Regions from separate parts of the Pseudomonas sp. B21128 genome, predicted to be linked through region 3. Evidence: predicted binding sites of a transcription regulator. Region 3 holds the regulator's gene; each other region holds the start of a gene.
The links. Region 3 encodes sigma-54, which starts transcription at its own class of promoters, with help from an activator protein. Its sites were predicted from a motif close to ANTGGCATNNANNTTGCTNT; they were not measured.

Region 1: the regulator sigma-54 is predicted to act here: its motif matches at 1,944-1,963, upstream of AB4P91_RS23985 (circularly permuted type 2 ATP-grasp protein).
Region 2: the regulator sigma-54 is predicted to act here: its motif matches at 1,817-1,836, upstream of flgB (flagellar basal body rod protein FlgB).

What each region holds. Positions count from the first base shown of each region.
Region 1 covers NZ_CP162590.1:5,324,856-5,328,130, reverse strand. The annotation lists gene speE (polyamine aminopropyltransferase) at 1-444, shown strand, start outside; gene AB4P91_RS23995 (hypothetical protein) at 678-911, shown strand; gene AB4P91_RS23990 (ribonuclease E inhibitor RraB) at 1,122-1,469, shown strand; gene AB4P91_RS23985 (circularly permuted type 2 ATP-grasp protein) at 1,996-3,275, shown strand, end outside.
Region 2 covers NZ_CP162590.1:2,910,605-2,913,879, forward strand. The annotation lists gene AB4P91_RS12915 (chemotaxis protein CheV) at 1-635, shown strand, start outside; gene cheR (protein-glutamate O-methyltransferase CheR) at 682-1,509, shown strand; gene flgB (flagellar basal body rod protein FlgB) at 1,877-2,287, shown strand; gene flgC (flagellar basal body rod protein FlgC) at 2,291-2,734, shown strand; gene flgD (flagellar hook assembly protein FlgD) at 2,750-3,275, shown strand, end outside.
Region 3 covers NZ_CP162590.1:189,907-193,181, reverse strand. The annotation lists gene ptsN (PTS IIA-like nitrogen regulatory protein PtsN) at 1-323, opposite strand, end outside; gene hpf (ribosome hibernation-promoting factor, HPF/YfiA family) at 335-643, opposite strand; gene AB4P91_RS00905 (RNA polymerase factor sigma-54) at 717-2,210, opposite strand; gene lptB (LPS export ABC transporter ATP-binding protein) at 2,398-3,123, opposite strand; gene lptA (lipopolysaccharide transport periplasmic protein LptA) at 3,123-3,275, opposite strand, start outside.

The DNA of each region.
Region 1 (3,275 bases), 890 kb from region 3:
CGCTTCGTCGCCACTACCACCGAAAAATTCGACGTGATCATTTCCGACTCCACCGACCCGATCGGTCCGGGCGAAGTGCTGTTCTCGGAAAACTTCTACCAGGCCTGCCACCGTTGCCTGAACGAAGGCGGCATCCTCGTGACCCAGAACGGCACGCCGTTCATGCAGATCGAAGAAGTCAAAACCACTGCCGGCCGCCTGCGCAGCCTGTTCCCGAACTGGCATTTCTATCAAGCGGCGGTGCCGACCTACATCGGCGGTTCGATGACCTTCGCCTGGGGCTCGACCAACACGTCGTACCGCAAGCTGAGCCGCGAAACGCTGCAACAGCGCTTCATCGGCAGCGGCATCGTCACCCGCTACTACAACCCGGAAATCCACATCGGCGCGTTTGCAATGCCTCAATACGTATTGCAGGCGATCAACAAGCCAAGCAACGACTAATAGAACACGGCAAAACCCGTGTGGGAGCGAGCCTGCTCGCGAAAGCGTACTGTCAGCCAACACTTTTGCTGGATGGACAATCGCCTTCGCGAGCAGGCTCGCTCCCACAACAGCTTATCTGCACCGTCAATGATGTTTTTTCAGGTCGCGCGCTGCATCCTTTTGAACGATCAATCACGCCGAAAGTCGAGATAGAGGTAAGCCCATTTGCGGGTTTGATCGAGGAGGCTCCGATGCAAAAGTGGAAAGTCACTTTCGTGGATGATCATGGTGAATCAGTCGACGAAGTCTTCGAGTGCGAGGAATGCCCGAATCACGAGCACGCCGCCAAACTCATCAAGGAACGGTTCCTGCCCGTCGCTGCCGAACTGGATCTGAACGATCTGGAAGGGCGTACGCCCGATGCGGCCGTCAAAAGCCTCAAAACCCAGAACAGTATAGAAATCCTCAGCATCACTCCCGTCTGAAAATTTCCTGTCACTTCAATCACCAGGCCTTGGCAGCGGCTCTATCTTGGGGCTACTCTGCAAGCGAGATCAGCGAATGGATCGCTAAGGTCTGGTCTTGTCAGCTACATGCTTGTTTCCCGCAGCAACCACGTTGCAGTAGTACTTTGGCCAGTCAGGCCCGGGGCGGGAATACGGAAAGTCTATCCATCTATCCGAGGGGGACGATTCATGAGCACAGCCTATCAAGAAGACATCAGCAGCAATGTTCTGCGCCGCATGAAAGAAGGCGGTTTCGATTTTTCCCGATTCCATCCCATCGAGTTCTACGCGATTTTCCCGGACGAGGAGCGGGCGCGCAGGGCAGCAGGAAAATTTCGCGGTGAATCCATCAATGCCCAGGTCAGCGCGCGCGACGACGGCGCCTGGTCTCTGGAATTGAGCAAAGTGATGTACGCAACCTATGACGATATTGGCGATTTCGAGCAGGGCTTTTCTGCCGTGGTCGAGCCGTTGGGCGGCATCATCGAGGGCTGGGGCGTGAAGCAGGAGGTGCGCAGTCGCTACCGTCTGAACTGATCTCTTGCCTGAACGTAAGCAACGGCTGGCCTTTGGGTCGGCCGTTGTTGTTTGTGAAAATCAAAAGATCGCAGCCTTCGGCAGCGCCTGCAGGTGATCGCCGTATGAGCGGCCGCAGGCTGCGGTCTTTTGCTTTCAAAACGTTTCACACAGGCAAAAAAAAGCCACCGGAGAGGGTGGCTAAAGGGAAGACCGATAAGGAGAGGAAACCGGTCAGGGTCAAGGCTTTGCGGGCTGCATTGGCAGTGCGGATCAGTGGGGCTGAAGCCTTCTGCGTAGAAGTCAGCTCAGCGAATGCGCGGATTATCCGTAGCTGACGCCAAGCAGTGAAATCAACTCTGACTATGCTGGTGATAGGCGATGCAGTGCGTCGCAATGAAGCGGGGGCGATCAGGCGGGGGCATTTGCCGCACAGGAATGGTGCGGCGCCTGCGACGTGAATATCCAAGCGATTGATATCAAAGCGTTTATGCCGATGGCACGGGCCTTGCGAAGGCCTGTAGGTCCGGGTGACAAGGAGTACGGCATGATCCGCACCTATTTTGATGAGATGTACGATGCCGGCGGCCAGGTTCGCCCGCATTACCGGGAATTTGCCCGTTGGCTGGCCGACACGCCTGATGAACTGCTGGCGCAACGGCGACGCGAGGCCGATCTGCTGTTCCATCGCGCCGGGATTACTTTCACGCTCTATGGGGACGAGCAGGGCACAGAGCGACTGATTCCTTTCGACACCATTCCGCGCAGCATTCCTGCCAGCGAATGGCGGATCGTCGAGCGCGGCTGCATTCAGCGGGTCAAGGCGTTGAACATGTTCCTCGCCGATCTCTATCACGAGCAGCGCATCATCAAGGCCGGGATCATTCCCGCCGAGCAGGTGCTGGCCAACGAGCAGTATCAGTTGGCGATGCAGGGGCTGGATCTGCACCGCGACATTTACTCGCATATTTCTGGCGTCGATCTGGTGCGCGATGGCGACGGCACCTATTACGTGCTCGAAGACAATTTGCGCACCCCGAGCGGCGTGAGCTACATGCTCGAAGACCGCAAAATGATGATGCGCCTGTTCCCGGAACTGTTCGCCGCCCAGCGCATTGCACCGATAGACCATTATCCGAACCTGTTGCTCGACACCCTGAAAAGCTCCAGCCCCATCGATAACCCGAGCGTGGTGGTGCTGACGCCGGGGCGCTTCAACAGTGCGTTTTTCGAGCATGCGTTTCTGGCGCGAGAGATGGGTGTTGAACTGGTGGAGGGCGCGGACCTGTTCGTGCGTGACGACAAGGTCTTCATGCGCACCACCGACGGCCCGAAAGCCGTGGACGTGATTTACCGCCGCCTCGACGATGCGTTCCTCGATCCGCTGGCGTTCAACCCGGACTCGATGCTCGGTGTGCCGGGGCTGCTGTCATCCTACCGCTCCGGCAATGTGGTGTTGGCCAACGCCATCGGCACCGGCGTGGCGGATGACAAATCGGTCTACCCGTTTGTCACCGACATGATCCGCTTCTATCTCGATGAAGAACCGATCCTGAAAAACGTGCCGACCTGGCAATGCCGCAACCCGTCTGAACTCTCCCACGTGCTGGCCAATCTTCCAGATCTGGTGGTCAAGGAAACTCAAGGCTCCGGCGGTTACGGGATGTTGGTGGGGCCGGCGTCGACGAAGGCGGAAATTGACACCTTTCGTGAGCGCATCAAGGCCAAACCTCACGCCTATATCGCACAACCGACGCTGTCACTGTCGACCTGCCCGACTTTTGTCGAAAACGGCATTGCGCCACGTCATATCGACTTGCGCCCGTT
Region 2 (3,275 bases), 2.7 Mb from region 3:
AGACCCAGGGTTTCCTGGTCCGCTCGGTGGAGCGCATCGTCAACATGAACTGGGAAGAGATTCATCCGCCGCCCAAGGGCACGGGTCGCGATCATTACCTGACCGCTGTGACTCGGGTGGACAATCAGTTAGTCGAAATCATCGACGTCGAGAAAGTGCTGGCGGAAGTCGCACCGACGCCGGAAGCGATTTCGGTCGGCGTGGTCGATGTCGAGACCCAGACCAAAGCATTGTCGCTGCGGGTGCTGACAGTCGATGACTCGTCGGTGGCACGCAAGCAGGTCTCGCGGTGTCTACAGACGGTCGGCGTTGAAGTCGTGGCGTTGAACGACGGCAAGCAGGCGCTGGATTACCTGCGCAAGCTGGTCGACGAGGGCAAGAAGCCGGAAGAAGAGTTCCTGATGATGATCTCCGATATCGAGATGCCGGAGATGGACGGGTACACCCTGACGGCGGAAATCCGCAGCGACCCACGCATGCAAAAGCTTCATATCATCCTGCATACTTCGTTGTCGGGAGTGTTCAATCAGGCGATGGTCAAGAAAGTCGGTGCCGATGACTTTTTGGCCAAATTCCGTCCTGATGACCTGGCATCCCGGGTAGTCGACCGGATCAAAGCAGCAGATATCAGCTAGGGGCCTTCTGCCCCTGGCGGTCAACACGATTTAAGAGGCGGCATCATTGTCTACGGGTAATTTGGATTTCGAACAGTTCCGGGTATTCCTGGAAAAAGCCTGTGGCATTTTGCTCGGTGAAAACAAGCAGTACCTGGTCTCGAGCCGTCTCAACAAGCTGATGGAAGTGCAAGGCATCAAATCCCTGGGTGAGTTGGTTCAGCGCATCCAGACCCAGCCACGCAGCGGTTTGCGCGAGCAGGTGGTCGATGCCATGACGACCAACGAAACCCTGTGGTTTCGTGACACCTATCCGTTTGAAGTCTTGAAGAACAAGGTGCTGCCCGAAGCCATCAAGGCCAGTCCCAACCAGCGTCTGCGGATCTGGTCGGCGGCGTGCTCGTCGGGTCAGGAACCGTACTCGCTGTCGATGTCGATCGATGAGTTCGAGCGCAGCAATCTTGGTCAGTTGAAGATGGGCGTGCAGATCGTTGCCACGGACTTGTCCGGTCTCATGCTGAACAACTGCAAGACCGGCGAGTACGACAGCCTGGCGATCGGTCGCGGTTTGTCCGCCGACCGCTTGCAGCGTTATTTCGACCCGAAAGGGCCGGGTCGCTGGGTGATCAAGGCGCCGATCAAGAACCGGGTGGAGTTCCGCTCGTTCAACTTGCTCGACAGCTATGCAGCGCTGGGCAAGTTCGACATCGTGTTCTGCCGCAACGTGTTGATCTACTTCTCTGCCGAAGTGAAGAAAGACATCCTGTTGCGCATTCACAGCACATTGAAGCCAGGCGGTTATCTGTTCCTCGGCGCTTCCGAAGCGCTGAACGGGTTGCCGGATCATTACAAGATGGTTCAGTGCAGCCCGGGAATCATTTACCAGGCGAAGTAACCGGCATCGGCATCACAAGAGCGGGAGTCCTCAGGGGCTCCCGTTTTTTGTGCCTGGCGATTAATCCGTAATCACCGAAACAACCTGTGGGAGCGGGCTTGCCCTCGATAGCGTCGTGTCAGTCGATTTAGATTGAACAGACAGACCGCCATCGCGGGCAAGCCCGCTCCCACGGATTCAGTGTTGGCTGATAGAGGGGAGGGGCAAGCGGCAGAAAAGCGGCATGTGGCGGAAACCGGTTGCCGCTTTTCTGGCATTGCCGCTTTGCCGATAGCCCGCAAGGCCCCGGTTTACGGGGGTTTCTTGTATTGGCACGCGGCTTGCTAAAGCTCAGTTACGAAAAACCGGTCACCTGAAGGTTCCCGACATGAGCATCAGCTTCGATAAAGCGCTCGGCATTCACGAAAAGGCTTTGGGCTTCCGCGCCCAACGCGCCGAAGTGCTGGCCAACAACATCGCCAACGCCGATACCCCGAACTACAAGGCTCGGGATCTGGACTTCTCCAAAGTGCTGGAAGCACAGACCGAGAAAACCAAAAGCGGCGGCCACTTCGCCCTGAACATGACCAATAGCCGTCACATCGAGGCTGAAGGTCTGGGTAATGGCGACGAATCGCTGCTGTATCGCACGCCGATGCAACCGTCGATCGACCAGAACACCGTTGACGCCCAACTGGAACAGTCCAACTACGCGGAAAACGCCGTGGGCTTCCAGGCCAGCTTCACCCTGCTCAACAGCAAATTCAAAGGGCTGGTTTCAGCCCTGCGCGGAGAGTAATTCATGTCCCTGTCCAGCGTTTTCAACATTGCCGGCAGCGGCATGAGCGCACAAACCACGCGTCTGAACACCGTGGCATCGAACATCGCCAACGCCGAGACCGTCTCGTCGAGCATCGACCAGACCTACCGTGCCCGTCACCCGGTATTCGCTACCATGTTCCAGGGTGGCCAGAGTGGCGGCAGCAACTCGCTGTTCCAGAACCAGGACGCTGCGGGTCAGGGCGTGCAGGTACTCGGTGTCGTCGAAGACCAGAGCAACCTCGAAGCGCGCTACGAGCCGAACCATCCGGCTGCCGATGGCAAGGGCTACGTCTACTACCCGAACGTCAACGTGGTGGAAGAAATGGCTGACATGATTTCCGCGAGCCGGTCCTTCCAGACCAACGCCGAAATGATGAACACCGCCAAAACCATGATGCAGAAGGCACTGACCCTCGGTCAGTAATAAGGGGCGACTGCCATGAGCGTTACCGATACCACCAGCGGCGTCAGCATGAACGACATCCTGGCGAACTCCACGAAGAAGACGAGCAGCACAACTTCGGGCGGCATCGCTTCGGCCACCAACAGCGCCACCGGCGGCCAGGCCTTGGGCAAGGATGCGTTTCTGCAACTGCTGGTCACCCAGCTGAAAAACCAGAACCCGCTCGATCCGCAGGACAACAGTGCATTCGTTGCGCAGTTGGCGCAGTTCAGCAGCCTGGAAGGCATTACCACGCTCAACAGCACCGTTAGCGGGCTGGCCGGCAACTACAACTCTTCGCAAGCGTTGCAGGCGTCGTCTCTGGTTGGCCGCAACGTAATTGTGCAGACCAACACCGCACAGCTCGACGATCCGACCAAAGGCCTGACCGGTTCGGTAAACGTGCCATCGTCCATCGCCGAAGGCACCGTGACCATCACCGACAAGGACGGCAAAACGGTGCGCACCCTCGACCTGGGTAGCCGCGCCGCTGGCGCCGCCAGTTTCACGTGGGATGGCAAGG
Region 3 (3,275 bases):
TCGGGGACCAGCAGTACAAACAGCAGGTCAACCGGCGCACCGTCGATGGCGTCGAAATCGATAGGGGCTTCAAGGTGCATCAGCGCGCTGATCGGCGACTGGCAACCCTTGAGGCGACAGTGAGGAATGGCGATGCCGTTGCCAAAACCGGTAGAACCGAGTTTTTCACGGGCAATCAGAGCCTCGAAGACGTCTTGCATCTCCAGATCCGGCACTTCACGGGCGATCAGGTTGGCAATCTGTTCGAGGGCTTTCTTTTTACTGCCGCCCGGCACGTTCACGAGGGAACGGCCGGGGGTCAGGATACTTTCAAGTCGGATCATGGGGTAGGGGGTTATCGACCGGTCGCGCCCTGGAGCAGGCTCTGGGTCTTTTCCTTATGCTTTTTGAGTTGTTTGTCCAGCTTGTCGGTCAAGGCGTCGATCGCGGCATACATATCGGTATGTTCTGCGTTGGCGACCACTTCACTGCCGGGGATATGCAAGGTGGCTTCGATTTTCTGCTTCAGCTTTTCGACGCACATCGTGACTTGCACGTTGGTGATCTTGTCGAAATGTCGCTCTAATCGTTGAAGTTTCTCATTGATGTAGTCGCGCAGAGGTTCGGTCACTTCCAGTTGGTGTCCACTGATGTTGACTTGCATACAGCTTCTCCTTCGTTGCCAGTGCATAAAGCGGCAGGCCGAAAAGCCTGCCACTGGAACGCTGTAACGTGGCTTACATCAACCGCTTGCGTTCGCTCGAAGGCGCGATCCCGAGGGATTCGCGGTACTTGGCGACGGTGCGGCGAGCCACCTGAATGCCTTGTGCCTCCAGTAAACCAGCGATCTTGCTGTCACTCAACGGCTTTTTCTGATTTTCCGCGGCAACCAGTTTTTTGATGATCGCGCGGATCGCCGTGGACGAGCATTCGCCGCCCTCGGAGGTGCTGACGTGGCTCGAGAAAAAGTATTTCAGTTCATAAATACCGCGCGGGGTATGCATGAATTTTTGCGTGGTCACCCGGGAAATGGTCGACTCGTGCATGCCGACAGCCTCGGCGATGTCATGCAGCACCAGCGGCTTCATGGCTTCGTCGCCGTATTCAAGAAAGCCGCGCTGATGCTCGACGATCTGGGTGGCCACTTTCATCAGGGTTTCGTTGCGGCTTTGCAGGCTCTTGATGAACCAGCGGGCTTCCTGCAACTGATTGCGCATGAAGGTATTGTCGGCACTGGTATCGGCGCGACGCACAAAGCCTGCGTACTGGGCGTTGACTCGCAGACGAGGTACCGACTCCTGATTCAGCTCGACCAGCCAGCGTTCATTGTCCTTGCGCACAATGACGTCCGGAACGACGTATTCGGCTTCCGTCGATTCGATCTGCGAGCCCGGCCGTGGATTGAGGCTCTGCACCAGCTCGATGACCTGGCGCAACTCATCTTCCTTGAGCTTCATGCGGCGCATCAACTGGCTGTAGTCGCGGCTGCCGAGCAAGTCGATGTAGTCGCTGACCAGACGTTTCGCTTCAGCCAGCCAGGGCGTCTTGGCCGATAGCTGGCGCAATTGCAGCAGCAGGCATTCGCCGAGATTGCGGGCGCCGATGCCGGCAGGCTCGAATTGCTGGATGCGGTGCAGAACGGCTTCGATCTCGTCCAGTTCGATGTCCAGTTCCGGATCGAACGCTTCGAGAATCTCTTCGAGGGTTTCGTCCAGGTAGCCCTGATTGTTGATGCAATCGATCAGGGTCACGGCGATCAGTCGATCGGTGTCGGACATCGGTGCCAGATTCAGTTGCCACAGCAGGTGGCTTTGCAGGCTTTCGCCCACTGAAGTGCGCGTGGTGAAGTCCCACTCGTCATCATCGCTGCTCGGCAGGCTGCTGGCGCTGGTCTGGTAGACGTCTTCCCAGGCGGTGTCGACCGGGAGCTCGTTGGGGATGCGCTCGCTCCAGTCGCCTTCCTCGAGGTTATCCACCGTCGGGGCGGTTTCCTGATAGGAGGGTTCCTGGATATCGGTGTTGGGCTTCTGTTCGGCGTTGTCAGCCAAGGGATCGGTGTTGTCGAAGTCTTCGCCTTCTTCCTGGCGTTCGAGCATCGGATTGGATTCCAGAGCCTCCTGAATTTCCTGTTGCAGGTCCAGGGTCGACAATTGGAGCAGACGGATAGCCTGTTGCAGCTGCGGTGTCATCGTCAGCTGCTGGCCCATTCTCAAGACTAGCGATGGTTTCATGGCAGGGGCTTAACACCTTATTCGCCGGCGCGATGCGCCATCCACTACAGGGCGCCGAAGCGCCAAACTTAAGCAAATTATATGCCTGAAACTGAAGTGTTTGCCTAGAGCGCTGTAACAATTAAAGCGTATTAAATTCTGCTTGAATCGATACAGCGCCCGGGCGGCTCACCGGGCACCTTTGCGCTTACAGGCGGAACTCGTGGCCCAGATACACTTCCTTGACCAGATCATTGGCCAGAATGGTAGCGGAGTCACCTTCGGCGATCAGTTGACCGTCGTTGACGATGTATGCGGTTTCGCAGATATCCAGCGTCTCACGCACGTTGTGGTCGGTGATCAGAACACCGATGCCCTTGGCTTTGAGGTGGTGGATGATTTGCTTGATGTCGCCGACCGAAATCGGATCGACACCGGCGAACGGTTCGTCGAGCAGGATGAATTTCGGCGCAGTCGCCAGCGCGCGAGCGATTTCCACCCGGCGGCGTTCACCACCGGACAGGCTCATGCCGAGGTTGTCGCGGATGTGGCTGATGTGGAACTCCTGCAGCAGGCTTTCCAGCTCCTTGCGACGACCGGCCTTGTCGAGTTCCTGGCGGGTCTCGAGGATGGCCATGATGTTGTCGGCGACCGACAGTTTGCGGAAGATCGACGCTTCTTGCGGCAGATAGCCGATACCGGCCTTTGCACGACCGTGCATTGGCTGGTGGCTGACGTCCAGATCATCGATCAGCACACGGCCCTGATCAGCCTGAACCAGCCCGACGATCATGTAGAAGCAGGTGGTCTTGCCGGCACCATTGGGACCGAGCAGGCCAACGATCTGACCGCTGTCGATCGACAGGCTGACGTCCCGCACGACCTGGCGGCTTTTATAGGCCTTGGCCAGGTGCTGAGCTTTCAGAGTTGCCATTACTGGTTTTTCTCTTCGGATTTCTTCTTCGGCTGGATCACCATGTCGATGCGCGGACGCGCTTCGGTGACTTTGCTGCCGGTAGCGCGACCGGCGCTGGCCAGTTTCTTCACGGTGTCATAGACGATTTTCTCGCCCTGGGTGGTGTTGCT